3 regions of the Arthrobacter sp. AOP36-A1-22 genome follow, and region 2 is predicted to be linked to each of the others. Evidence: riboswitches for the same ligand, from Rfam matches in the RefSeq annotation. Region 2 holds a riboswitch; each other region holds the start of a gene.

Region 1 (9,431 bases), on a different contig from region 2:
AGCGAACTCTCCGGCGGCATGCAGCAGCGTGTGGGCCTGGCCCGCGCCCTGGCCTCCGAAACCGACATCCTGCTGATGGACGAGGCCTTCTCGGCACTCGACCCGCTGATCCGTCGCGATATGCAGGAGCAGTTGGCCTCACTGCAGGCCGAACTCGGCAAGACGATCGTCTTCATCACCCACGACCTGAACGAGGCCATGTTCCTCGGGGACCGGATCGCGGTCATGCGCGACGGGGAGATCGTCCAGATCGGCACCCCCGACGACATCCTCACCCGCCCGGCGAACGACTACGTCTCAGCCTTCGTGCGCGACGTCGACAGGACCCGGGTGCTCACCGCCGGAACGGTCATGGAGACCCCGCGTTCCGTCGTCAACCTCTCCGGTGGTGCCCGCAATGCGTTGCGGACCATGCGCGAACTGCAGACCTCGGCCGCCTTCGTGCTGGACCGGCAGCGCAAGCTGCTCGGAGCCGTCCGCGACCGCGAGGTGATGGGCCTGCTCGAACGCGGAGGTACCGACCTGGAAGAAATCATCACCGTCGGCAATGACCCGGTCACCGCCGAGACGGCGCTGAACGACCTGTTCGGCCGCTCCGTGGAGTCGCCGGTACCCCTGCCGGTCGTCGACGACGAGGGCCGGCTCATCGGCGCCATCGCCCGCGCCACCCTCCTCTCCGCGCTGGGCAACGTCCCCTCGACCACCAGCAGCGTCCCGGTGGTCGCCGCCGACCAGCCGGAAGACACCGATGCCCCCGCGGCTGCATCCGACGACGAAGGAGGTGCCCTCTAAATGACCGATCAGCTATTCCGCATTCCCGTCGGCCACTGGGGCGAAGTGGTCCTCAACTGGTTCATCGCCAACCTCGGCGGGCTCTTCAACCTCATCAAGTCCTTCTTCCAGAACTGGTACGACGGGCTGGCGTGGATCCTCACCGCTCCGCCGTTCTGGGTCGTCATCCTCGTGCTGGCCCTGCTGGCCTGGCTCCTGCGCAGTTGGAAGATGGCCATCGGTACGGTCATCGGACTGCTGTTGATCTACGGGATGAACCAGTGGGAGCACTCGATGGAGACCCTGTCGCTGGTCCTGGTGGCCAGCATCGTCGCGGTGATCATCAGTGTTCCGCTGGGCATCCTCACCGCCAAATCCAAGATCGTTTCGGCGGTCGTCAAGCCGATCCTGGACTTCCTGCAAACCATGCCTGCCTTCGTCTACCTGGTCCCGGCGATCCTGCTGTTGGGGATCGGCGTCGTCCCCGGAATCGTGGCCACGATCGTGTTCGGCATGGCGCCGGGCACCCGCTTCACCGAATTGGGGATCCGCAGCGTCGATACCGAGGTCGTCGAGGCCGGCCAGGCCTTCGGCGCCTCCCCGGGACGCATCCTGCGCCAGATCCAGATCCCGCTGGCGCTGCCGACCATCATGGCCGGCATCAACCAGGTCATCATGCTCTCCCTGTCCATGGTGGTCATCGCCGGCATGGTCGGCGCCGGTGGTCTCGGCAAGGATGTCTACGCCTCCCTGACGACCCTGAACACTCCCCTGGGTGTCGAATCAGGTCTGTCGGTGGTCATTCTGGCCATCTTCCTGGACCGCATCACCGCCTCCCTGGGCCAATCCAACGTGCCGGCGAAAAACGGCTAACGACCCTACGCCCCGCTGGCGGGGCGCGAAGAAAGGAAATGAACAATGCAAAGGAAATTCGCATCAATGATGGGGATCGCCGCCACGGCGGCCCTCGCGCTGACCGCCTGCGGCAGCGGCGACACCGGAAGCAGCGAATCCGAGGTCCCCGACTCGCCTGAGAACGGCGACCAGGCCGCGCTGAACATCGGCGTCATGGCCGGCTGGGACGAAGGCGTGGCCGTGTCCAACCTCTGGAAGCAGATCCTGGACAAGAAGGGCTACGACGTCGAACTCACCGACGCCGATGCCGGCCCGGTCTTCGCCGGTGTCGCCTCCGGTGACCTGGACCTGACCATGGACGTCTGGATGCCGCTGACGCACAAGAAGTACTTGAAGAAGTACGGCGACGACATGACCAAGCTGGGCACCTGGTACGACGATGCCAAGCTGACCATCGCGGTCAACGAAGACGCCCCGATCGATTCGCTCGAGGACCTGGCGGCCAATGCCGACAAGTTCGGCAACACGATCTATGGCATCGACCCGGGCGCCGGGCTGACCGACACCACCGAAAAGGCGGCCATCCCGGACTACGGCCTGGAGAAGATGGACTTCAAGACCTCCTCCACCCCGGCCATGCTGGCCCAGCTGAAGAAGGCCACGGACGCCGATGAGGACATCGTCGTCACCCTGTGGCGCCCGCACTGGGCCTACGACGAGTTCCCGATCAAGGATCTGAAGGATCCCAAGGGTGCCATGGGCGACGCGGAAACCATCACCTCCTACGGCAACGCCGACTTCGCCGACACCTACCCGGGACTGACCGAGTGGTTGAACGACTTCACGATCGACGATGACCACCTGTTCTCCCTGGAGAACGCCATGTTCAACGACACGGACACCGATGACTACGGACCGATCGTCGACAAGTGGATCTCCGAGAACCAGGACTACGTGGATTCGCTGACCGAGAAGTAGCCACGATCCATCGGCAGGTGCCATGGCACCGACCGTAGCGAAGGGCCCGGACCGCATTGAATGCGGTCCGGGCCCTTCGTCTGTCGGGGCACTCGGCCGGGCGGATCAGCCGATCGAACGCATGATCTTCCGCTTGGCCCAGCCGAAGGGCGGGTAGACGGCCCGCAACGTATCGAGCATCGCGGTCTTGGACAGCACCGGACGTTGCTGGCTGAAGGTATCGAACCCGAATTTGCCGTGGTAGTTCCCCGTCCCCGAGGCCCCCACCCCGCCGAAGGGCAGCGCGGGGACCGCCAGGTGCATGCTGCACACATTATGGGCGATCGCCCCGGCCCGCACCTGGTCCTCGAAGGAGGTGTGCAGGCGCGGGCGTTCGCTGAACAGGTAGGCGGCCAGCGGTGAGGGGCGGGAGTTGATGAACCGCACCGCATCATCGAAGCGGTCGACCTGGATGATCGGCAGGATCGGACCGAAAATCTCCTCCGTCATCACCGGGGCCGCCGGGTCGACGTCAGCCAGGACCGTGGGGGCGATGTACCTCGCCTCCGCGTCGCTGGTCCCCCCGGCCACCACCCGTCCCTGCCCCAGATAGGATTCCAGACGTTCGAAGTGCGAGGCGTTGATGATCCGCCCATAGTCCTTGCTGCCCGAGGGGTCCTTCCCATAGAACGCGCCGATGGCCTTGGGCAGCTGCTTTTCCAGTTCGGCCGCCGCCGTGGCCCCGACCGCCAGGACGTAGTCCGGGGCGACACAGGTCTGTCCGGCATTCATGAACTTCCCGTGGGCCAACCGCCGGGCGATGGCGGGGAAGTTCCCGTCGGCGACCACCGCCGGACTCTTCCCGCCCAGTTCCAGGGTCACCGGGGTCAGCGTTTCCGCCGCGGCCCGGGCCACGATCTTCCCGACCCGTTCGCCTCCGGTGTAGAAGATGTGGTCGAAGTCCATCTCCAGAAGTTCGCTCGTCGTCTCCGCGGCACCCTCCAGGACCGCGACAGCGCGCCGATCCAGGTACTGCGGGATGAGGGCGGCCATGACCGCCGAGGTGGCCGGAGCCAGTTCGGAGGGTTTGAGGATCACCGTGTTCCCTGCCGCCAGGGCACCGACCAGCGGGCCGAGCAGCAACAGGACCGGATAGTTCCAGGGGGCGATCACCAGGACCATGCCCAACGGACGCGCCTGGACGCGGGCCGACGCCGGTTGCAGCGACAGCGGGACCTTCACCGCCTCATCCGCCATCCAGTCGCCCAGGTGCAACAGGGCATGATCGATTTCGGCCTTCACCCGATCCAGTTCGGTCAGCCGGGATTCGGCCGCCGGTTTACCCAGATCCGTCATCAACGCGTCACATAGGGTCTGTTCTTGATCCTGGATCAGCCGTTCGAGTGCCTTGAGCTGGGCGCTGCGGAACCTGCGGGGGTGGGCCAGCCGGGAGTCGGCGGCATCACGCAGCCGGCGGGCCGCGGTGGCCGGGAGTTCGGCGTCGGGGCCCGCCGGCACGACGGGCGCGGAAACTGCTGGGGGACGGGAACGTCGGTTCATGGCCATGGGTACGACACTAACGTGGACACCGCCGGCGGGGCAGCCGGTGGGTTTGCCGCCCCCAGTGGGGGACTGTAGGCTCACGATCACTGACACGGGGTGTCCGCCACCGGCGCGGACTGAGAGCACACCCGGCAAGAACCTGATCTAGTTCGTACTAGCGGAGGGATGTCGCCCATGCACCAACATGCGCCCACCTTGGCCCATTCACCCACCGACTGCTTTGTTGAGGCGGTGCTCGCATGAGCGCGCCGGTTCCCGGAAGCGGGATCTACCTCGTCGCCAACTCCACCAGCACGGCCGGACGGCCCTTGGCCACCATCGTGGCCGAGGCCGTCGCCGCGAGGGTCGGGACCATCCAGCTGCGCTGCAAGGACCTGTCCGCCCGCGAATTCCTGGCCGAGGCGGCCGCCTGCGCCGAACACACCGCGGGCCGGGCCCTGCTGCTGCTCAACGACCGGGTGGACGTCTACCTGGCGGCCCGTGCGGCAGGGATCCGCGTGGACGGGGTCCATATCGGCCAGAAGGACCTGCCCGCCGAACTCGTCCGGTCCCTCATCGGACCCGATGCCGTGCTGGGGCTCAGCGCCAGCACCGAGGACCACTTCGCGGCAGTAGCGGAACTGCCGGCAGGCACCATCGACTATCTGGGCACCGGGGCCGTCCGGGCCACGCCCACCAAGAAGGACCACCCGACCCCGCTGGGGTTCCCCGGCCTGGCCTCGTTGATCTCCCGGGCCCCGCTGCCCTGCGTGGCGATCGGCGGGCTGGGCTCCGGCGACGCCGCGGACGCGCACACCGCCGGGGCCATCGGCATGGCCGTCGTGCGGGCCATCTGCTCCGCCGCCGAACCCCGGGACTCTGCTGCCGCCCTGGTTCAGGAATGGACCCGGGCAGCACGAACGGAGACCGCATGAGCGCCCCGAACACCCCCAACATCCTGTCCATCGCCGGGGCCGACCCCTCCGGCGGGGCCGGGATCCAGGCCGACCTGAAATCGATTGCCGCCTGCGGTGGCTACGGGATGGCGGCGATCACCGCACTGACCGCCCAGAACACCCGGGGGGTCACCGGGGTCCATACCCCTCCGGCGGAATTCCTCACCCGGCAACTTGAGACGGTCGCCGCCGATATCCGGATCGATGCGGTGAAGATCGGCATGCTGGCCTCCGCCGAGGTCATCGAAGCCACCACCGCCTGGCTGGGTACCCGCCCGGGCACCACCGTCGTGGTGGACCCGGTGCTGATCTCCACGTCCGGGGACCGCTTATTGGAGCACGACGCCGAGGAGGCCCTGCGTCGGCTGCTCCCGTGGGCCGATGTCCTGACCCCGAACACCGCGGAATTGGCGGCACTGCTCGAGGAGCCGGTCGGCACCCGATGGGACGACGTCCTGGACCAGGCAGCCCGGCTCGCGAGGCGGTATTCTGTCCTGGTCCTGGCCAAGGGCGGCCACCTCACCGGCAGCCGGTGCCCGGATGCCCTCGTGGGCCCCGACGGCGTCATGGCTGCCGTGGAGGGTGACCGCATCGACACCCCGAACACCCATGGGACCGGGTGCTCGCTCTCCGCGGCGCTGGCTACCCTGTGGGCCCGCTGCGGGGACTGGGGGGATGCCCTGCGGCTGGCCCGCGGGTGGCTTGAAGGCGCCCTGCACCGTGCCGATGAACTCGAGGTCGGCGAAGGACATGGTCCGGTGAATCATTTCGGGGCGCTCTGGGACGGTGCGGCGTTCCCGACGACGGGGGCCTTGCTGGGCACCTGGTGGAACGATCTGGCACCGCTGCGTTCGGGGATCGACGATCTGCCGTTCATCCGTGCGCTGCGGGACGGGACCCTGCCCTCGGAGGACTTCCACTTCTATCTGGCCCAGGATTCCTTGTACCTGCGGACCTACTCCCGGGTCCTCTCCCGTGCCGCCGAGTTGGCGCCGAACCGCGAAGAGCAGCAGTTCTGGGCTTCCGGGGCCGTCGGCGCCCTCGAGGAGGAGGCGAATCTACATCTGCACCGGCTCGGAGATGCCCCCGATCCGGAACCCAGCCCCACCACCTCGGCCTACCTGAACCACCTGGTGGCCTCCGGCGATTCCTATCCCAAGCTCGTGGCGGCCATCCTGCCCTGTTATTGGCTCTACCAGGACATCGGCCAGCGGCTGGCCGCCGCGGCCCACCCGGGCCACCCCTATGCCGACTGGCTCGCCGCCTACTCCTCCCCCGAGTTCGACGAAGCCACCAGCGAGGCCATCGCGCTGGTCCAGAAGGTGGCCTTGCGGGCGGGTTCCACCACCCTGGCCGGGATGCGTCGCGCCTTCGACGAATCGAGCCGGCAGGAATTGTCCTTCTTCGCCCAGACCCCCGAAGACGCCGCCCCGCGATCGGCCTCCCTCCCCATGCCGGTGGCGGCCATCGGCTGATGCCGGCGCACCCCGGCAGGGGGCCCGACCCCGCCGCCCCGGGGTCGGGGGCGGTAGGATTCCGTGGGGCCCCGCACCGGTGAGGCCCCACCAACCCGCAGGGCCCCGATGGAGGACACCCATGAGCAATTTCCCCGGCTTCGGCTGGACGGTCCACGGCGACGGCACAACGATTCGACCCGGCACCGTGGTGGCCCCCGATGAACGGCTGAACTGGTTCCAGACCACCGGCATCGGCGTCCAACACGTGATGGCCATGTTCGGATCCACCGTGCTGGTACCGGCGCTGACCGGCTTCCCGGTCACCTCCACCTTGTTCTTCTCCGGGGTCGGGACCATGCTGTTCCTGCTCATCACCGCCGGCCGGGTACCCAGCTACCTGGGCTCCTCCTTCGCGTTCATCGCCCCGGTGACCGCCGCCATGTCGGGACATGGTTTCGCCGGGGCCCTGGGCGGCGTCGTCTTCTCCGGTGCGGCCCTGTTCATCATCGGGCTGGTGGTGCAGAAATCGGGCACCGGGTGGATCCACGCCCTGATGCCTCCGGTGGTCATGGGCACGATCGTCGCGCTCATCGGACTGAATCTGGCCGGATCGACCACCGAGGCCATCGAGTCGGTCCCGCTGACCACATTCTCCACCGTCGCCGCCATCGTCTTCACCGCGGTCCTCTTCCGTGGCCTGCTGGGGCGCTTGTCGATCCTGGTGGGGATCATCGTCGGCTACCTGATCGCCCTGGCCCAGCATCAGATCGACTTCACCGCCGTCAACGAGGCCGGGTGGCTGGGCCTGCCGCCCTTCGCGTTCCCCGAATTCCACCTGGACACCCTGGCCCTGTTCCTCCCGGTCGTCTTCGTCCTTGTCGCCGAGAACATCGGCCATGTCAAGACCGTGGCGCTGATGACCCGCAGGGACCTGGACGACGTCAACGGCCGGGCCCTGATGGGCGACGGCATCGCCAGCATCGTCGCCGGCTTCGGTGGCGGTTCGGGCACGACGACCTATGCGGAGAACATCGGGGTCATGGCCTCCTCCCGCGTCTACTCCACGGCCGCCTACTGGGTGGCCGCGGCGACCGCCATGCTGCTGGCGTTCCTGCCGAAGTTCGGTGCCGCCATCTCCTCGATCCCCGCCGGGGTCAGTGGCGGGGCGGGAATCGTCCTCTACGGGATGATCGGCATCATCGGTGCCCGGCTCTGGGTGCAGAACCAGGTCAACTTCTCCAACCCGATCAACCTCATGACCGCCGGGACCGGACTGATCATCGCCATCGCCGACCCGACCATCACCGTGGGGACCATGCAGTTCGGCGGCATCGCCCTGGGCACGGTGGCCACCGTGGTGATCTACCACGGGATGCGCACCATCGCCCGGGTCCGTGGCACCGAGCCCACCGACGCCCCGGAGTACACCGGCGCGACACCGAGCAAACTCGGCTAGGATCGGCCCGTGGCGCACTGGAATGACTATTGGGGTACCGAGGACTGGCTCGAGGAGATCGAAGGCTGGGTCTCGATGGTGCTCGACGCCTACGACCTGCGCCGCACCGGCCCGCTCGAACGCGGGCCGATCCACTTATGGTCCACCCAGGTCCTCGTCCCCACCGATCACGGCACCTTGTACGTCAAGGCCATCAACCCCGGCCAACAGGCCGAAGTCGCCGTCACCCGGGCGGCCGCGGGGCTGGCCCCCGATCAGCTGGTCATGCCGCTGGCCGTGGAGCCGATGCGCGGCTGGATGATCTCCCCCGACTACGGGGAGACGATGGCCAGGATCCCCAGCACCGACCACCAGCTCTGGGAGCGGATCCTGCGCAATGTCGCCCGCCTGCAGAAGACCCTCCTCCCCCACGGTGACACGCTCTTCGATGCGGGTCTGACCCAATTCGATCCCCGGCATATGCCCGGATACATCGATGACCAGGTCATGTTCCACGCCTCCCTGCCCACCGGGCACCCCTTGCATCTTCCGGCCCGCGATGCCGAGGAACTGGACGACCAGCTCGGCCCGGTGCGTGATATGTGCGGTTTCCTGGCCGACGCCGCGGTGCCCTTGTCGCTGGACCACAACGACCTGCATCGCAACAACGTCTTCCTGCCGGCCTCCAGCGAGGAACCGTTGCGTTTCATCGACCTCGGGGACGCGTACTGGGCCCACCCGTTTTCCACGTTGGCGGTTCCCCTGGCCACGATGTCCAAGGAGCTGAAGACCACGCCCTCCGATCCACGGATCCGCCGGGCGGTGGCCGCCTACCTGCAGGAGTGGGAGGAATACGGCACCCCGGCCGAGCTCGAGCGGCTCGTCGAACCCGCCTTGCGGCTGGGGAAGCTGCAGTCCCACGGGACGTGGCTGGCGATGCTCGCCGGAGCCAGCGAGGCCGATATGGAACACTATGCGGTCCAGGCCCTACGGCCCTTGGCCGAGCTGGTCACCCCCCTGACCCTCTAGGAGCCTGGATCCGCAGGTTTCTTATCTGCGGCTTCACGCTGGGGCCAGAACCCGCGGGCCTCCAGGGCCGCGGCCAGGACATCCGCCCGGTCGGTCATGATCCCATCCACACCCAGGTCGATCAGCCGGTCCATGTCCTCCCGCTCGTTGACCACCCAGACGTGCACCTGGATGCCCTCGCGGTGGGCTTGGGCCAGGAAACGCGGGGTGACCACGCGCAGTCGCCCCTGGCGTTCGGGAACCTGCAGGGCGGCGACCCCGCGAAGCCGCGGGCGCAGCAGCGCGAACAGCCCGACCTTGCCCAACAGGACGGCCAGTGCGCTGGTCACCAACCCCGGGCTTGATGCCGCGGGGGCATCCAGCAGACGCAGCACCCGGTGGCGCCGGGCGTCCGAGAACGAAGCCACCAGCACCCGGTCGTGGGCCGCA
Region 2 (9,431 bases):
CCGGCTGCTGGCCCCGGTCACCTCGATCGATGGCACCCCGATCTCCCGGGATCGGGCCCTGGGCACCGAACTGGCGGCCCTGCTCGAAGCCGTCGGCTAGGACCGGCTAGCCCCAGACGAGGTTCCAGGCGCCGGTGAGCAGGGCGGCGGCCGTGGCCACCGCCCCCAGGGACAGGCCTCCGGCCACCAGGGCCCCGTCCCGCCAGGAGAAGGTGGCGGTCCGCGCCCAGGTGCGGCGGGTCCCGCCGAAGCCCTTGGCCTCCATCGTGACCGCCAGCCGCGAGGCGCGGCGGATGGCCTGGACCATCAGCCCCAGGCTCTGCCCCGCATTGGCCCGCAGACGCTGCACGAATCCTCCTTGGGCGCCCACGCCCCGGGCCCGGCGGGCCATGCCCAACGTCACCCATTCCTCGGCCAGCAGCCCGATCAGGCGCATCCCGGCCAAGGCACCCAACACGAAACGGTGCGGAAGCCTGGCTTGTTGGGCCAGGGCATTGGCCAGATCGGTGGGGTCGGTGCTCGAGAGGACGATGACCGCGGGAACCGCTACCGCGAAGATCCGCAGTCCGGTGGCCACCCCGGAGACCAGGGACCCCTCGCTGATCGTGGCCACCCCCAGGTCCAGCAGGACCGCGCCGGCATCGTTGCCGACCAGCGCGGTGCCCCAGGCGGCAAACAGCGCCGCCACCAGTAAAGGCCACGCCCGCAGGAGGAAGCGTCCCGGGGCGATCCCCCCGAGCCGGAGCAGCAGCAGGCTGGCCAGGACGACGATGCTGGAGGTCACCAGGTCCAGAGAGGCGATCAACGGCACCGTGGCCAGCACCACCGCAGCAAGCTTGGCCAACGGGTTGCACCGCCCGAAGAAGCTCGCCCGGGCCCCGGCATCGGGTTCCAGCCCCGGCATCCCCCCGGAGGCCCGGGCGGTGGTGGGGTCCGGGCCCTGCGGTGTGGTCCTGCCCGGTTCCCGGCAGGGGCGTCGATCGGCGACGACCTCGACCGTGGAGGCCCCCAAGGCGGCGGCGAAGCCCGCATCGTGCGTGACCGCGACGACGGCGACGCCGTCCTGGAGTTGTTCGCGCAGCAACAGCGCCAGTTCCCTCCAGGTATTGGCATCCTGGCCGAAGGTCGGTTCGTCGAGGATCAGTAGTCGGGGGCGGGCGGCGAGCACGGTGGCCACCGACAGCCGGCGCTTTTCGCCTCCCGAGAGGGTGAACGGGTTCGCCTCGGCCAGATGCCTCAGCCCCAACCGGTCCAACAGCTCATCGACCCGTCCGGTGATTTCCTCGTCGGTGTACAGCCGGGTCTTCGACCCCGGTCTGCGGGCCCGTCGTGGGCCGAAGGCCAGTTCCTCGCGCACGGTGGCGGTGACGAATTGGTGCTCGGGCTCCTGGAAGACGGTGCCGATCCGGGCGACCAGTTCCCCGGCCCGCCACCGGTAGGGCCGGTCGGCGTCCCCGGGGTCGGAGGCCCCCGCGGCGCCCTGGTCGCCGCTGAGGCCCGGCAGGGCGGCGACGCTGCCGGCCCGTTCGGGCAGCAGCCCGGCCAGGGTCAACGCCAGTGTTGATTTGCCCGCCCCGTTGGCCCCGGTGATGCACAGCGCCTGCCCGGCGTCGATCCGCAGGTCAAGACCCGATACGGCGGCAGGACCCTGGGCCGTTCTGGACACGGCCAACCCCCGTCCCCTCAACAGGCCGGCGGCCGGTGCTGCCGGCTTCAGCCGGGCCGGCAGCACGGGAGTGTGGCCGGGAACCCAGACCCCGGCGTCGATGAGCCGGTCCCGGATGGGTCCGGGGGCGAAGAGCCGGGCCGGTGTGCCCTGGTAGGCGATGCCGCCGCCGGGCTCCAGGACGATCACGCGGTCCACGGCGTCGGCCCAGGCCGCCAGCCGGTGTTCGACGATGATCATCGTCGCCCCGCTGGCGCCCACGGCGTCGATCACTGCGTCACGGACCTCCAGCACCCCCTCGGGGTCGAGGTTCGCGGTGGGTTCGTCCAGCAGGACCAGTCCCGGGCGCATGGCCAGGATCCCGGCCAGGGCCAGTCGTTGCTTCTGTCCCCCCGACAGGGAGGAGGTGGGGTGGTCCAGGGGCAGGCTGAGCCCGACGGCGTGCAGGGATTCGATGACGCGGGGCCAGATCAGTTCCGGATCCACCGAAAGGTTTTCCGCCCCGAAGGCGACGTCGTCCCCCACCCGGGCCTGGACGATCTGGGTCTCGGGGTCCTGCTGCATCAGCCCGGTCCGGCCGTGGGCGGCCGCGGCGGGTCGGCCATCGATGAGCAGTTCCCCTGCGGAGGCGTTGTCCTCATCGTCCTGCAACACCCCGGCCAGGGCATGCATGAGGGTCGATTTACCGGCCCCAGACGGGCCGACGAGCAACACCTTCTCCCCGGCGTCGATGTCCAGGTCCAGCCCCAGCACGGCGGGCTCCTCGCGTCCGGCATGCTGCCATCCCCAACCGCTGGCCCTGACCGCCGCCGCGCGGACGTCGCCGACCCCGGTGGCCGGTGAAGGGCCCCGGGCCCCGGTCGGTGCATCATGTGTCATCGGTTCAACCCAGGACCCGTTCCTGGGCGGCCTTCCGCGACGCCATCGAGGACAAGGCCCCGGTTCGCGACAGGGCCCGGGTCAGTGCCCAGGATCCCAATCCGGCGATGACCAGGCCCGAAATGGCCATGAACACCACATAGGCCAGTTTCATGCTCTCGGTGTAGTCGGGGAACCAGGAGAAGACGAAGGCGTCGTTCACTCCACCGAAGATCCCGGTCAGCAGCCCGGCGAACAGCGCCACCGGCAGCGACCAGCGGCGGTAGAGCAGCACGGCGAAGACGATTTCGGCGCCGAGGCCCTGGATGATCCCCGAGGCCCAGACCGTCCAGCCGTATTCGGAGCCCAGGAGCGAGGAAACGACCGCGGCTACCATCTCGCAGAACAGTGCGGCCCCTGGTTTGCGGATGATCAGTGCCCCCAGGACGGCGGGGAAGAGCCACATTCCGGCCAGCAGGGCGGATGAGGGCGGGAAGGCCACGAAGATGAAGTCGAAGGCGTGGTGGGTGGTGTTCCAGGCCCAGAAGATCACCCCGGAGGCCACGGCGATGACGGAGGCGACGACGATGTCCACGACGCGCCAGGTGTAACGGGCGGTCGGTGCCGCCGAGAGGGTGCTGCTCATGTGGTGTTCCTCCTTGGGTCCAAGGAGGGGAGGACCCCGCGGCGGTTCCGCGGGTCCTGAGATTCTCGACTCCCTTCGCCGGTACGAGCCGGAGCAGGTTCGAGGGTCTGCGGTGTTCCGCACTCTCAGCGTCGAAGATTCCGGCCGTGGCCGGTCGGCGACGCTCCCCTGTCGTAGGTGATTCAGTAGGGCCGAGTCTACAGCGCGTTATGCTGGGCAGGTAATCACCTACCGACGGGAGAATCGTTCGTGAACGCATTATTGAAGATCGTCGGCGCGGTCGTGTCGATCGGCGTCGGCTTCGTCGGCGGCAAGCTCGTGGACACCATCTGGTACAAGGTCACCGGAGAGAACCCCCCGAAGCCGAACGACAAGGAAGCCCAGGCCGAGGCATCGATGCGTCATGCGCTCGGGTTCGCTGTGGTCTCCGCCGTGGTGTCCGCAGTGATCCAGGTCCTGACCAACCGTGGCACGCAGCGGGCCATTGCCCGCTTCAACCACACGGCCGACGAGGTCTGATCCTCGTCAGCGGCCTTCGTCCAGGCGGCGCTGGGCCTCGGAGACCACTTCATTGAGGTCGTCGAGGACCAGCGTCTCCTGTTTGAGGTGCCGGGTCCGGTAGCCGGCACGACCGACCATATGGGCGGTCACCGGGGCGGTGAGCAGCTGGAAGAACCAGGCCAGCACCAGTATCGGCACCGCGGACCAGGCCCTGATCTGCAGGGCGACGGAGAGCAGCATCAGGAACAATCCCAGGACCTGCGGTTTCGTGGCCGCGTGCATGCGGGAGAAGAGGTCCGGGAAACGCAGCAGGCCGATGCCTGCGGCCACGGACAGCAGAGCCCCGGAGACCATGCTGATCACCACGATCCAGTCCAGGACCTGGTCCAGCGTCCCGCCCTCGGTCAGTCCAAGCACGATCATTGCCCCCTCCGATCGGTGACGTAGCGGGCGATGGTGACCGAACCGATGAAGGCCACCAGCGACCCGACGACGATGAACACGATGTGGTTCAGATGCCGGTTCACGACCATGTCCACGCAGAGTCCGCACAGGATGATGATCAACAGGACGTCCAGGGCCAGAGTCCGGTCCAGGATCGACGGGCCCCTGGCCAACCGGATCAGTGCCATGACGGCGCCAAGCGCCAGGGCGACCCCGGCGATCCAGGCAGCGACGATGATCATGGGTGCTCCTTCATCGATCGGTTCGCTCGTGCTGCGGGGTCGGGGCCTGCGGGGCCCTCGGCGTCCAGGGCCGCCAGTTCCTCCCGGCTGCCCATCATCCGGATGATCCTCGCTTCGATGGACCTGACCTGCCGCCGGAAGTCCTCGGCCTCCTGGACGGTGTTGATGTCCAGCACGTGCAGGTAAAGCGTGGAGGTCGTCCGGTCGATCTCCACGACGAAGGACCCCGGGATGAGGGTCAGCACATGCCCCAGGACCGTGGCCATGAGGTCTTCCTGGCTGCGCATGCGGATGCCGATGACCGCGTTGCGCACCTTCGGCCCGCGCCGGAGGACCACGAGCACCACCTGGATGCTCGCCCGCACGATTTCACGCAGGAACAACACCGTGAACACCAGCCCCTGCCAGGGGTTGAACCGGCCGGAGAGCTCCACGGGAGGCAGTTTGAAGGTCGTCACCACCCCCAGGGCGATGACGAACCCGAAAATCAGGTTCCCGGGGCTGAAGTCCCGCCAGAGGGCGCCCCACACCAGGACCAGCCACAACATCAGGGGAAGTTCGATCAGGAAGCGGGCACGACGCCGTCGTGCCCTGGCCCGGGCGCTGCGGGCCCCGGTGAGCAGTTCCGAGGGCCGTGCCGGACGCGGATGCCGGTGCGGGCTCATCGTCCGCCTCCCGTCTCGGAGGCGCCCAGGACGGCCTCGATGTAGGGCGTGCGTTCGAGCATCTGCTGCGAGGCCTGGTCGGCCAGGTCGAAGAGCGGCCCGGCGAAGATGGTCAGGGCCACCCCCAGGGCCACCAGCACCCCGGTGGCGAAGACCATGGTCGGGGGCAGCACGGCCGCATCCCCCCGTCCGCTCAGGCGATGTGGCTGGGTTTTGACGCCGGTCGTCCCGGTGGCGGGACGGCGGGCCTCCTCCGCGGCGATCAGCAGGATCGGGTCGGCGTCCTCGGCGTCCTCGGCGCGACGCCAGAACGCCCGGTTCCAGACCCGGGCGACGGCCAACAGGGTCAGCAGGGAGGTCACCAGGGCCCCGGCCAGCAGGACCCAGGCCAGCGGGGTCCCCAGGTCCACGCCGCCGCGCAGCAACCCGACCTTGCCCAGGAACCCGGAGAACGGCGGGATGCCGGCCAGGTTCATCGCCGGGATGAAGAACAGTACCGCCAGCACCGGTGACAGCTTGGCCAACGACCCGAGCCGGTCCACGTTCGAGGTCCCGCCCCGGCGTTCCATCAGCCCGGCGACCAGGAACAGCGAGGTCTGCACGATGATGTGGTGGGCCACGTAGTAGACGGTGGCCGCCAGGGCGACGGCGCTGCCGGTGGCGACCCCGAACATCATGTAGCCGATGTGGCTGGTCAACGTGAAGGAGAGCATGCGTTTGAAGTCGGCCTGGGCGAGGGCGCCGAGGATCCCCACGAGCATGGTCAGCAGGGCGACCACCAGCAGCGCCGTGTTCAGCCGGCCCCCTGGGAAGAGCAGGGTTTCGGTCCGGATGATCGCATAGACACCCACCTTGGTCAGCAGGCCGGCGAACACGGCCGTCACCGGCGCAGGAGCCGTCGGGTAGGAGTCGGGGAGCCAGAAGGACAGCGGGAACACCGCGGCCTTGACGCCGAAGGCGACCAGCAGCATCACATGCAGGATCTGTTGGGTTCCGGGGTCGATCTCGGCGAGCTTGCCGGCCAGATCGGCCATGTTCACGGTCCCGGTCGCGGCGTAGACCAGCCCGATCGCCAGCAGGAACAGGATCGAGGAGACCACCGAGACCACCACATAGGTGACCCCCGCACGGATCCGGGCCGTGGTCCCGCCCAGGGTCAGCAGCACGTAGGAGGCGGTCAGCAGGATTTCGAAACCGACGTAGAGGTTGAACAGGTCGCCGGCCAGAAAGGCGTTGGACACCCCGGCGACCAGGATCAGGTAGGCGGGGTGGAACACCGAGATGGGCCCGTCCTCGTCCCCGTCGGCCATGCCTTGGCCGGTGGCGTAGAGCAGCACGGTCAGGCTGACCGCCGTGGAGACCACGAGCATCAGTGCGGAGAACTCGTCGACCACCATGGAGATCCCGAACGGTGGGGCCCATCCGCCGATGACGACCGCTTGCGCCCCATGTCTCCAGGCCGATACCAGGAGCCAGGATTCCAGGGCGAGGGTCAGGCACAGGGTCCCGATCGTCGCGGTGCGCTGGGCCAGCGGGTGCCGTCGCAGCACGAAGGCCAGGGCGGCGCCCAGGATGGGCAGCAGCACCGCCAGGGGGGCGACGTCGATCGCGGCCAGGTCGTCCATCATCGGGCCTTCCTGTTGCGTCGTTTGTTGTTGGTTCCCGCACTCTCCTCGGAGGAGGCCTGCCGCAGTTCGCTGGCCAGCCGTTCCCCGGCGACCCGGGCGGCCGCCGCCCTCCGCGATTCCTCGGTGTGGCCCCCCTCCCCCTCGTCATCGATATCGGCCGGGAACTCCGAGGTCTCCAGCTCGACTTCGGAGTCCTCCTCGAAGTCGAAGGTGTCCTTGGAGGCTACCCGGCGGTCCTCGGCGTCGTCGGTGAGTTCGTCCCGGCGGGCGATGACCCAGGACCGGTAGATCATGGCCAGCAGGAACGCGGTGACCGCGAAGGTGATGACGATGGCGGTGAGGATCAGCGCCTGCGGAAGCGGGTCGGCATAGTCCTCCGCCGGGGTCCCCGCCTCGTAGAGGGGGGCGAGCCCGCTGCGCCCGCCGGCGGCCAGGATCAGCAGGTTCACCCCGTTGCCGACCAGGATGATGCCCAGCAGCACCCGGGTCAGACTGCGTTCGAGCAACAGGTAGATCCCCGCCGCGAAGAGCACGCCCATCACGATCAGCAGGGTCATGTTCACACTCATTGCCGGTCCCCCGCCCGTTGGACGACGGGCCGGCGAGGCCGGCGCACCCCGCCGGAGAGCAGTCCGCGCTTCTCGGTCTTCTCATCGATCTCCGAGCCGAGGCTGCGCAGCACGTCCACGACCAGCCCCACCACCACCAGGTACACCCCGATGTCGAAGAACGTGGAGGTGACGAATTTCTGCTCCCCGAAGACGGGCAGGGCGAATTCAAGGACCGCGGTCTGGAACAGTTGGCCGCCCAGCAGCAGGGGGACGACGCCGGAGAGGGCCGAGGTGGCCAGACCGAGGCCCAGCAACGTGCCAGGGCTGATGGGGGTGGCTTCGGCGAGTTCGAACCGCCCGCCGGCCAGATAACGGATGGTCAGGGCCAGTCCGGCCAACAGCCCGCCGGCGAATCCGCCGCCGGGGGAATTATGTCCGGCCAGCAGGAGGTAGATGGAGAAGATGATGATCGTGTGGAAGACCAGCCGGGCAACCACTTCGAAGATGATGGACCGGCGTTCGGGGGCCAGCGTCTTGCCGGCCACCAGCCAGGCGTCCTTCGCCGACTGGGCGAAATGCCGGGCGGTCGCCAGGGCCGCCGCGGCGCGGGTGCCGCCGGGCTGTGGTCTGGCCCGCCCCACGGATCCGGGTTCCGCCTCGACCACCCGGTGCCTGATGTCGCCCCGGCCGCGGACGAAGATCAGCGAGGCCACCCCGGTGGCGGCCACGGCCAACACGGTGATCTCCCCGAAGGTGTCCCAGACACGGATGTCCACGAGGGTGACGTTGACGATGTTCTTGCCGGCCCCGCCGAAATAGGCCAGTTCCGGGAAGGACAGCGACACCGGGTCCGCGGTACGTGAGGCCATGGCGGCTGCGGCGATGCCGATCATCGCCACCCCGAACCCGATCCCCAGCAGGGCCCGCGCCATGCGGTGCCCCGTGGGGTTCAGCGTCCAGAGCGGTGGGGGAAGCACCCGCAGCGCCAGCACCATCGCCACCAGGACGATCGTTTCCACCAGCAATTGGGTCAGCGCCAGGTCCGGGGCACCCTGCAGGGCGAAGATGAAGGCCATGCCGTACCCGGTGACGGAGACCATCAACACGGCCAGGAAGCGCCGGTTGGCCCGGATGGCCGCCAGGGCCCCGACGATCATGCAGAGTCCGGCGATCAGTTGGGCGGGGGTGTCGAACCAGACGATGTTCTCCGGCAGGGGTGTCTGGTTGGTCAGCCCCGCGACCGCCGGGACCACCAGGGCAACCAGGAGGATGACGCCCAGGTAGAACGGCAGCGAACCACGCTGGGTCCGCCCGGTGGTCCAGACGGAGACCTCGTCGACCGCGTTCAGCGACCACTTGTACACCTGCTCGGCTTCGAGCAGTGCCGGGACGCGGGACTGCAGGGCGCCGAATCCGGCCCGCCACCGATGCACCAGCAGCCCGGCGGCGATGACGAGCACCGAGAAGCCCAGCACCGGGGTCGGACCGTGCCATAGGGCCAGCTGGACCGGGTGCTCGGAGGCCGGGAACAACGAGGCGAATCCGGCCGCAGCCTTCCCCAGCGGCGTCGGGAGGAACCCGAACACCACTGTTGCCGCGGTCAGGACCGCCGGCGCCGCCAGGAAGGACCACGGGACGGCCTTGAACGCCGTGGCCGGCATGCCCGGTTTGGAAGCGAAGCCGCCCCAGATGAATCGTGCGCTGTAGGCGACGGTGAAGACGGAGCCGAGCAGCACCCCCAGGAACACGATGATCCCCGCGATGTCATGAGCACCGGCCAATAGGACCTCGAGCACCGATTCCTTGGCGACGAAGCCATACAGCGGTGGGATGCCGGCCATCGAAGCCGCCGAGATCACCGCGACGACGAACAGTTTCGGAGCGGTCCGCCACAGTCCCGACAGCAGTCTCACGTCGCGGGTTCCCGCCTGATGGTCGATGATCCCCACGACCAGGAACAATGCCGCCTTGAAGAAACCGTGGGCCAGCATCAGGGCCAGCCCGGCGAGGGCGGCATCCGCGGTGCCCTGCCCCACCACCAACATGATGAAACCCAGCTGGGAGACGGTCCCGTAGGCCAGCACCAGTTTGATGTCGGTCTGTCGCAGGGCCCTCCAGCCACCGACGAGCATGGTCGCCAGCCCCAGCCCGATGATCATCCCGTCCCAGTAGGTGGTCCCGGAGAATCCGGGGGCCAGGCGGGCCACCAGGTAGACCCCTGCTTTCACCA
Region 3 (9,431 bases), on a different contig from region 2:
GGGGCGACGTCATCCATCGAGGAGCCGGGGCCGTAGGAGGGCAGCCCGGTGTCGAGGTCCCAGGGGGATTTCACCTGATCGGAGGTGCAGACCCCCGAGTCCGCGGTGTCCCCGACCGGGGTCAGGGTGAGCTGGGCGATGGTGTTGTTGACACTGGTCATGATCTATCCCGTTGTTCTTCCGTGTTGGTGTTCTCTTGCGGTACCGCGGCGGTGTCCCCCGCGTACCGGTACAGGCGCGGTGGGCGGTGCTTGCCCCCGTGCAGGTATTCGTCGGTGGCCTCGATGCCGGGGGCTCCGCGCAGGTGGCGGCGGAAGTTCGCGGCGTCGAGGCGGCGATCCAGGACGGCCTCGTAGACCTCCTGGACCTGGGCCAGGGTGAAGCGTGGGCCCAGGAAGCGGTGGGCGATGGATCCGTATTCGACCTTGTTCCGCAGCCGCCACAGGGCGTAGCGGACGATCTCGGCATGGTCGAAGGCCAGGGCCTCGATGACGGCGTCGTCGCGGGCCGGGAACCAGGCCACGTTGGGGTCCTTCAGCAGCCGCTCCCGGTGTGTCGGGGCCCCGCCGGCGACGGGGGCGGCTTCGGTACCTTGCTCGTCGTCTTCCCGGACCAGGGCCCAATACACGATCGAGACGACCCGGTGGGCCGGGGACCGGTCCAGCCCGCCGAAGGCGTAGAGCTGTTCGAGGTGGCTGGGGGCCAGACCGGTGGTGGCCCGTAGGTTCGCTGCGGCGGCATCCTGCAACGTCTGCCGGGCCCCCAGCGGACCACCCGGCAGCGCCCATTGACCGCGGTAGGGTTCGCGGGTCCTGCGGATCAGCGGCAGCCAGAGCGTGGGCCTGCCGACCGCCTCGCCGTCGTCGGCCTCGTCCCGCAGGGCGAAGATCACCGTCGAGACAGCCAGTTCCGGGCTCATGGCCTGGCGTTCGGAGACATTGGCGAACTCCATTCCGGCTCCTTCCCGACGCAGTTCCGAGTTATTGTCGAAGTGACAATAAGTCAGCATACGTGGGTGTCCGGGCATTTCCAACACCCATGACGCGGGTTTTGGGCTCCGGTCTCCGCCCTCTACCGGCCGGCCACATCGTCGTCGTCGAGCAGGACCTCTTCGATCCGTACGGTGCGGAAGGGAGAGACGGCCAGCAGCATCATGCCTGCGGCAATGAATCCCGCGGCGACCCACAAGGCAGCACCAACACCCGCCACGGTGGCGATGAACCCGCCCACAGGGGCCCCGAGAACGATCATCCCGCGGTTGGCCGAACGGCGGACCGACGTCATCCGGGCGATCATCGCATCGGGTGTCAGTCCCTGCCAGAAGCCCATCTCCAATGGACTTTCGGCCCCCATGGCCACACCCCAAAGCAGCTGTGCCGCCCCCAGGCACACCAAGAGGGCGACCCGCCCCCCGGAGGCGGGCGACAGTTGCGGCAGTAGCGAGGCGATGAGGGCCAAAGCCACCACGGAGAGGGCCTCGAGACCACGGGCCAGGACGACGACGCGGCCCGTCCCCCACCGTTCTCCACACCGGGCGGAGACGCTGGTACCCACCACTGCTCCGACACCCGCGCAGCTCAGAACCACCCCCAGATCGAGGGGACCCAGCCCGGCAGCCTGCAGGATGAGCACCGGCAGGGCCGTGCCCACTATCGCCGATCCGATGAACCACACATGCGTGCTCCAGGCCAGTGGACCCAAGTAGTGGTGCCCATAGAGCCAACGCACCGATTCGGCCACCCGCGAGCGTAGGCTCGGCCCCTTCCCGCGGTCCTTGGAGACACTGTCATTCCCCGCAGGGCGTCCGGGCAGAGTGGCCACCACGATTCCTGAGAACAGGAAGCTTCCGGCGTCGAGCAGCAGGGCCCAGGGCGCCGTGAGCACGGCGACCAGGCCGCCCGCCACCGCAGCTCCGATGGTCTGGGCCACCGTGCCGCTCTGCTCCAGACGGACGTTGGCCCTGACCAACAACTTCCGCGGCACCAGCTGCGGGATGAAGGATTGGTAGGCGGCATCGCCCACCAGCGACAGAACCCCGAAGCCGAAGACCAACGCAACGACAGCGGGAACGGACAGCCATCCCGACACCCCTCCGAGGCACAGCACCCCCAGGAGGACCGCCCGACCGAGGTCGGCGACCATGAGGGCACTGCGTCGACTGAAGCGATCCACCCAGATCCCGGCCACGAGCCCGAAGATCAGATACGGCGCCCACCGCGCGGCACTGACCCACCCCTGGTCCTGCGCGTTTCCATCCAAGGTCACCAGGACCAGGACGGCGAGCGCGACGGAGGTGACGTAGGTGCCGAAGTCCGAGACGGTGGATGCGGCCCAGAATCGGACGAACGGGCCATGCCGGCGCAACCGTCCGGGACTGCGTGGCGCGCTCATGGTGTCGAGGCTACTGCAGCGGCCCCCGCCGAGGCGGCACCCCGGCCACCGCCATCCTGATCCCCGCCCCTGCCTGGGTCATGGGTTCGGTCGCGGTGGGCCGGGGTGTCAGCGAGGCGCAACCTGCCATCGCCCTGACGCCGCCCGCTGCCGGGGACATGGGTGCGAGTTCATGTTGGTCTCCGTGGAGACACCGGCCGCGGCGACGCCTGCCCTGCTCCCACGCTAGGGCCCGGCCGGGCGGGGAACCAGCGAGGGGCCCTCTTGCCTTTCGTGGCCGAAACACGTGTTTTCCCCGCACGGATACTCGGATCCCGGCGGCGGGCCGATTAAAAACTCCCCGTCGCAGGGTTGGGTCGTTCAGCCGCCGAACCCGGGCTCGAACTTCCATCCTTCGGCGAAGAAGTGTCGTTCACCCAGGGGATGGTCCGGATGCTTCTCCAGCCATTGCTCCTGCGCGGCGAGCAATTCGGCGGTCGCCTCCCAGGTTTCCCCGGTCGATGGCGGATGCACTCCGGCATCGCGGGCAATGGAACGCAGTTCCTGATCCGTGTACTCGGCCAGTTCCTCGGGCCCGAGGTGCCGATCCCAGAGGAACCGGGCGAGCTTCTTGGCCTTGGTCGCCCGGTTGTTCATCGCCCGCGCCGTGCTGCCGAAGGCATTGGGGTCCTGGCTCATGCCTCTATTCCTCTCACCGTGGACAAGGCCAGCAGCCTACCAAGCGGGGATGGGCGTGTGGGCCATGATCCGAGCCCGGGCTCACCCCCAGAGTGCCGAGTAGCCCCTGATCCAGCCACCGGTGACGCCGAGACCCAACACCACCACCAAAACGGTGAGCACACCGAAAGCCATGATCCAGTCGGTTCGTTCGACCCGGATGGGCTTCCAGACGGTTCTCGGAGCCAACCCCAGGCCGCGGGACTCCATGGATTGGGCCATGCGCTCCCCCCGGCGCAGCGAGACCACCAGCAGTGAGAAGGCAGCGTGGCCGAACTCCCGGATCCCGGGCCGGCGCACCCCCGGGGCCGGCGCGGGGGCCCGCACGGATTGGGCTTGCCGGATGGTCTGCCAGGTGCCGGGCATGTCCTGGAGCATCTGGTACCCGGCGAGGATCGCATGACAGAGCCGTGGGCCCAGCCGGGCCTGCTGATGCAGGCTGTCGGTCAGGGCCACGGCGTCGGTGGAGAAGACGAAACCGATCGACAGCACCCCCAGGACGAAGGTGCGCAACGCCAGGGAGGCACCCAGGGTCACCCCTTCGACGCTGGCCTGCAGGCCCAGGACCGTGAACAGTTCCTCCCCCGGCCGGGTGATGGCGTTGATCATGAGCATCCCGAGGGCGAACCCCAGGAACGGGATATGGGCCAGCAGCAGCATCCGGGGTGAGGGCCGGCCCCAGATCAGCACGGCGGCCAGCGCCAACGGATACAGCAGGGCGGGGGTCAGCGGATCGAAGACGAACAGCAGTGCGAAGGAGACCACGAACAACACGGCGAGCTTCATCGTGGGGTTGCGCCGCCCCAACGGCGTGGCCGTGTTCACCCAGGGCAGGGGGCCCGCGCTCACGACTGCACCTGCATCCCGGGCACCGGGGAGACTTCCCGATCCAGCCCGTCCAGGATGGCCCTGATCGCCTCCGGGCGGTCCTCGACCTCCACCAGCCAGTCCAGCAACGGGGGCAGCACGATCCCGGCCCGGGACAGCACCCCCCGGTCGCCCAGCACCTCGAAGATCGGCCCCTCGGCGATGATCGTGCCCCCGGCGATGACGATCCCCCGATGGGCCAGGGTGGCGACGCTGCGCAGATCATGGCTGGAAAACAGGATCGACTGCCCCTCGGCCGCGGCGTCCCGGAAGGCTGTCATCATCGAGATCGTGGCCTTGCGATCCAACCCGAAGCCCGGTTCGTCGGCCAGCAGGGTGGCGCGCGAATGGGCGAGCATGGCCGCGACGCTGAGCCGGCGCTTTTCCCCGCCCGAGAGCCGGAAGGGGTTGGCCTCCGCCAGATGGGTCAGCCGGTGTTCGGCCAGCAGGGCCTCGATCCGCTCATCGGCGGGACGACCATTGATGACCGCGGGCAGGCCATGGCCGATCTCCTCGCGGACCGTGGAGGCCACGAACTGGTGTTCGGGGTTCTGGAACACCAGCCCGGGGCGGTCCCCCGTCACTGTGCCGGCTAGTGGTTGCAGCAGCCCGGCCAACGCGAGCAACAAACTGGTCTTGCCCGTCCCGTTGGCGCCCAGCAGGGCCGTGATCTCCCCGGAATGCAGTTCCAGGTCGATGCCTTCCAGCTGGGCGGTGATGGTTTCCGGGTCGCGCCGGCGTTTCCTGGCCGATGCCGGGGCCCGGGTGACCGAGAGTCCCCGCGCGGATAGGACGACCCCGCCGCGGGACGGTGCCGGAACCGTGGGCCGGTCCTGCGCCCACCCGAGCAGTCGGTCCCGGATGATCGGGCAGGCCAGCCCTCCCCCGGTGCCGAAGGCCGCCTGCAGTTCGGTGTCCAGCGGTGTCCAGCACCCCGCAGCCACCAACCGTCTGGACCACTGCTCCAGCACGGTCGGCGTGGGGCCGTCCGCCAGCAGGGTTCCTGCGGCATCGAGCACGATGGCCCGGGCAGGGAGCCCCGCGACGCCGTCGCTTCCCGCGTACTCGTCGATGCGGTGTTCCACCAGCACGACGGCGGGGCCGCGCGTTTCCACGGCCCGGTCGATGGCCCGGCGCACCGAGGAGATGCCCTCGGCGTCGAGCATCGAGGTGGGTTCGTCGAGCAACAGCACCGGGGGCTCCGCGACCAGGCTGGCCGCCAGGGCCACCCGTTGGCCTTCACCGCCGGAGAGCTGCCGGGTGGATCTGCCTCGCAGCCCGGTTCCGTTGATGTGTTCCAGCGCCGCGTCGATCAGGGCGTCGATCCGGGGTGGGGCCACCGCATGGTTTTCCAGTGGAAGGGCGATCTCCCGGTCCACATCGGGCATGCACATCGCCGATTCGGGGTCCTGGGCCAGGACGCCCACGGTCCGGGAGAGCTCGGCAACACTGCTGTGGGCGGTGTCCTGGCCGGCTACGAGGACCCGGCCGGTGGTGCGGGCCGCCACCGAATGCGGGATGACCCCGGTCATCAGCTGCAGCAACGTGGATTTCCCGGCCCCCGAGGGGCCCAGGATGATGACCTGCTCCCCGGCGTCCAGGCCCAGCGACACCTCCTGCAGCACCGGTGCCGCCCGCCGGGGGTAGTGCACCGTGGCCTCCTGAAGCGCGATCACCGCCGCGCCCACCGGTTTCATGCTCCCCCGGTGGTGGGCAGATCGCGTCCGATGGCGTAGTTGTCCACCACGCCGGTCTTCGCCAGGGCGTTGACCGTCCGGCGGGCCAGCAGCCCGCCGAGGATGAGACCGGACAGCAGTTGGACGACGAGCCGGATGACGAAGAAGTCCTGCCCGTACCATCCGAAGCGGAAGGCCGAGACGGCGAAGGCCAGCCCGGCCCCGAGCAGCCCCGAGCAGGCGTACACGCCCCAGCTGAAGGACCGGTATCGGCGCAGGGCGAAGGGCAGTTCGCTGCCCAGACCCTGGATGGCGGCCACGAGGAAGAGCATCGGACCCGCCGTTGAACCGAGGAAAACGACTTCCACCCCGCCGGCGATGACCTCGGCCAGGATCCCGGCGCCGGGGCGTCTGATGACGGCGACGGCGATCGGGGCGACGATCAGCCACCCGCCGAAGAGTAGATGCGAGGAGAGGTCCCCGAACGGGCCCATCAGCAGGGTCAGCCCGGCCGATGCCTGGACCAGGGCCCAGTAGAGGAACCCGAAGACGACCCCCAGGACCACGATGAGCACCAGGTCCTTGAGGTCGAAGGAAAAGCGTCCCCGCGCCGGTACTGGCGTGGTGGATGGCGGCGTTGTCGAGTGCACTGTCGTGCCCCTTCCGTTGAGTGAACAGGGCACGGGATTCAGAGTTTTGCCTCCCTGCGCTGGCATGACCCAGATCAGGTTCGACGGTCGAAGCTTGATCAGCTTCCTCTCAGCCCGGCTCACCGGACTCCCGTGTTCAGCACAGACTGTACACGGGGACACGAAGTTGTCGAATCGCCACGTCACGTGTGTAGGCTGTGGTGCAGTGACACGGGGTGCCACGATTTCCTGGCTGAGAGAACACCCGTTGAACCTGATCTAGTTCGAACTAGCGAAGGGATGTTGCAGGTGTTTCTCCACCTAGACCCCCATTTTGGAAGGTCCTGCCGGACCGCTGCCCCACTGCCCGGTACCAGCTTGTCCCGGTTGCGTCCGCCCTGGCGTCCGGCGGCTTGTCCAGGACCCGCCCGGCCAGGCGTTTAGCGTCTGCCCACCAGCTGCACCGCAACCAAGAATCCTGCCCGAAGCCTGCTCTCCGCCGTCGGGCAGGACAGCACGTGAACGATGCTGCCCACAGTGCTTGCCGCGCCATTCCCTACTCTCCCCGGGCGACTCCGCCTCCGGGGCCCCCTCGCCATTTCCACCACCCCCTGCCCTCGGCAGCCATGAAAGTGAGACCAGATGAACCTCTCCGACCAGCTTGTCCTCGTCACCGGAGGCGCCCGCGGTCTGGGCCGTCACATCGTGACGGCCTTCGCCGGGCAAGGCGCCCGCGTCATCATCAACTACCGGCAATCCGCCCAGGCCGCCCAGGAGCTCGCCTCCACCCTAGGGCCCGACCGCGCCCTGGCCGTCCAGGCGGATGTCACCGATCCGGCACAGGTCGCCACCATGCTCGAGACCGCCCAGGCCCATTTCGGTTCCCCCGTGACCACCGTGGTGAACAACGCGTTGGCCGATTTCTCCTTCAACGGCGAGGCCCGCTCCTCGGCCGCAGACATTGGGTGGGAGGAGTTCACCACCCAGTTCTCCGGCAGTGTCCGCGGCGCCCTGAACACCGCCCAGGCCGCCCTGCCGGGAATGCGTGAACACGGCTTCGGGCGGATCATCAACATCGGCACCAACCTCTTCCAAAACCCGGTGGTCCCGTACCACGACTACACCGCCTCCAAGGCCGCCCTGTTGGCGCTGACCCGCACACTCGCCGCCGATCTGGGCCAACACGAGGTCTCGGTGAACATGGTCTCCGGCGGCCTGCTGCGGACCACCGATGCCAGCGCCGCCACCCCCGAGGAGGTCTTCGACTTCATCGCCTCCTCCACCCCCTTGCGCAAGGTGACCACCCCCGCCGAATTCGCCGACGCCATCCTGTTCTTCGCCTCCCCCTGGGCCCGTGCGGTCACCGGACAGAACCTGGTGGTCGACGGCGGACTGGTGATGAACTAGAGATGAGCGCACACACCACCGACACGGCACCACGCCAACTGCATTTCAACGCCTTCCTCAACGCCTGCGGGCACCACCAGGCCGCCTGGCGCCACCCGGGCTCAGCGGTCGAACAGCTGGGGGACATCGACCACTACGAACGCCTGGCCCAAACCGCCGAACGTGGCCTGTTCGACGCGGTGTTCTTCGCCGATGGGCATTCGGCAGGGAATCCGTCAGTGGGTCCACGGTGGTTCTTCGAACCGTTGACGGTCCTGGCCGCCATGGCACGGAACACCAGCCGCATCGGGCTGATCTCCACCGTCTCCACCACCTTCTACACCCCGTACCACGCGGCACGGATGCTCGCGTCGCTGGACCACATCAGCGCCGGGCGCATCGGGTGGAACGTGGTGACCTCGATGTTCGACGCCGAGGCACGCAACCACTCAATGGATGCCATGCCGGCCAGCCCCGAGCGTTATGCCCGGGCGGCCGAGTTCATCGACGTCGCGCTGGGACTATGGGATTCCTGGGCCGACGACGCCGTGTTGGCCGACAGGGAAGGGCTTTTCGCCGATCCCGAGAAAGTCAGACCCATCAACCACGACGGCGAGCATTTCAGCGTCGACGGGCCGCTGAACGTGCCCCGGGGCCCGCAGGGCCGGCCGGTCCTGTTCCAGGCGGGGGCCTCCGAGTCCGGCCGCCAGCTGGCGGCACGCCATGCCGAGGGCATCTATGCGGTGGCCTACGATCTGGCCAGTGGACAGGACTACTACGCGGACCTGAAGCGGCGCATTGCCGCCGAAGGCAGGGACCCGTCCAAGGTCGCGATCATGCCCGGCCTGGTCACCTTCCTGGGGTCCACCGAGGCCGAGGCGCTGGCCGGGCAGGCCGAGGTGGACGCCCTGCTGCCCACCGAACAGTCGCTGGCCCAGCTGGGGATGTTCATCGGGCAGGATTGCCGCGACTGGGACCTCGACGCACCGGTTCCGACCCTGCCACCGGCGAGTGAATTCACCGGCCCGCAGGGCAGGTACGCCACGATCCTGCGCATCGTGGAGGCCGAACGTCCCACGGTGCGGCAACTGCTGGGCCGGTTGGCCGCAGGAGGCGGCCATTGCACGATGGTGGGGACCCCGGAGCAGGTGGCCGACTCCATCGAACGTTGGTTCGTTTCGGGGGCCGCCGATGGCTTCAACCTGATGCCGCCGATGCTGCCTGACTCCCTGGAGGAGTTCGTGGACCGGGTGGTGCCGGTGTTGCAACGTCGGGGGCTCTACCGCACCGAATACTCGACCGACACCCTGCGCGGGCATCTGGGGCTGGAGCGGCCGGTGGCCTAAGCCGCCACCGGCCCCTCAGGGCTCAGCCCCGTTGGGCGGCGGCGCGGGCCAACGGCAGCATGCGTAGGGCGATGGGCGAGTTCAGCACCACCAGCGAGGAACTGCGCAGCACGGTCCGGGTGGCAATGATCGCGTCCAGGACCCGTTGCAGGTCGTCGTTGGACGTGGCCACGATGGTGGCCATCAGGTCGGACTCGCCCGAGACGGTCTGGAGTTCGAGCACCTCGGGGACCTCGGACAGGGCGGCGGCCACACCGTCGTGACCGGCATCCTGGTGGATCACCAGGGAACAGTAGGCGCGCACCGGGTATCCGAGCCCCTCGGCCGAAAGGTGCGGTCCCCAGCCGGTGACCACCTCTTCACGGGTGAGCTTATCCAGCCGCGACTGCACCGTGGCCCGGGCGACCCCCAGGGTCCGG

Evidence for each region. Region 2 has a riboswitch for thiamine pyrophosphate ahead of ACT3S2_RS10160 (ECF transporter S component). Riboswitches for the same ligand answer to the same signal wherever they lie in the genome.
Region 1: it holds a riboswitch for thiamine pyrophosphate, as region 2 does, so the genes downstream of both, ACT3S2_RS14335 (thiamine phosphate synthase) here and ACT3S2_RS10160 (ECF transporter S component) in region 2, are expected to answer to the same signal.
Region 3: it holds a riboswitch for thiamine pyrophosphate, as region 2 does, so the genes downstream of both, ACT3S2_RS03020 (3-oxoacyl-ACP reductase) here and ACT3S2_RS10160 (ECF transporter S component) in region 2, are expected to answer to the same signal.

What each region holds. Positions count from the first base shown of each region.
Region 1 is NZ_JBQSWX010000030.1:12,284-21,714, forward strand. It holds gene ACT3S2_RS14315 (quaternary amine ABC transporter ATP-binding protein) at 1-792, shown strand, start outside; gene ACT3S2_RS14320 (ABC transporter permease) at 793-1,644, shown strand; gene ACT3S2_RS14325 (glycine betaine ABC transporter substrate-binding protein) at 1,690-2,604, shown strand; gene ACT3S2_RS14330 (aldehyde dehydrogenase family protein) at 2,710-4,149, opposite strand; TPP riboswitch at 4,229-4,329, shown strand; gene ACT3S2_RS14335 (thiamine phosphate synthase) at 4,386-5,060, shown strand; gene thiD (bifunctional hydroxymethylpyrimidine kinase/phosphomethylpyrimidine kinase) at 5,057-6,556, shown strand; gene ACT3S2_RS14345 (uracil-xanthine permease family protein) at 6,678-7,994, shown strand; gene ACT3S2_RS14350 (phosphotransferase) at 8,004-9,002, shown strand; gene ACT3S2_RS14355 (glycerophosphodiester phosphodiesterase) at 8,999-9,431, opposite strand, start outside.
Region 2 is NZ_JBQSWX010000015.1:24,538-33,968, forward strand. It holds gene ACT3S2_RS10150 (aminodeoxychorismate lyase) at 1-100, shown strand, start outside; gene ACT3S2_RS10155 (ATP-binding cassette domain-containing protein) at 107-2,545, opposite strand; gene ACT3S2_RS10160 (ECF transporter S component) at 2,550-3,170, opposite strand; TPP riboswitch at 3,224-3,350, opposite strand; gene ACT3S2_RS10165 (DUF4235 domain-containing protein) at 3,420-3,689, shown strand; gene mnhG (monovalent cation/H(+) antiporter subunit G) at 3,696-4,094, opposite strand; gene ACT3S2_RS10175 (monovalent cation/H+ antiporter complex subunit F) at 4,091-4,357, opposite strand; gene ACT3S2_RS10180 (Na+/H+ antiporter subunit E) at 4,354-5,022, opposite strand; gene ACT3S2_RS10185 (Na+/H+ antiporter subunit D) at 5,019-6,650, opposite strand; gene ACT3S2_RS10190 (Na(+)/H(+) antiporter subunit C) at 6,647-7,219, opposite strand; gene ACT3S2_RS10195 (Na+/H+ antiporter subunit A) at 7,216-9,431, opposite strand, start outside.
Region 3 is NZ_JBQSWX010000003.1:94,054-103,484, forward strand. It holds gene nadA (quinolinate synthase NadA) at 1-161, opposite strand, end outside; gene ACT3S2_RS02990 (NUDIX hydrolase) at 158-952, opposite strand; gene ACT3S2_RS02995 (MFS transporter) at 1,072-2,391, opposite strand; gene ACT3S2_RS03000 (hypothetical protein) at 2,752-3,069, opposite strand; gene ACT3S2_RS03005 (energy-coupling factor transporter transmembrane component T family protein) at 3,151-3,957, opposite strand; gene ACT3S2_RS03010 (ABC transporter ATP-binding protein) at 3,954-5,672, opposite strand; gene ACT3S2_RS03015 (ECF transporter S component) at 5,669-6,301, opposite strand; TPP riboswitch at 6,336-6,445, opposite strand; TPP riboswitch at 6,503-6,598, shown strand; gene ACT3S2_RS03020 (3-oxoacyl-ACP reductase) at 6,923-7,687, shown strand; gene ACT3S2_RS03025 (LLM class flavin-dependent oxidoreductase) at 7,690-9,012, shown strand; gene ACT3S2_RS03030 (Lrp/AsnC family transcriptional regulator) at 9,035-9,431, opposite strand, start outside.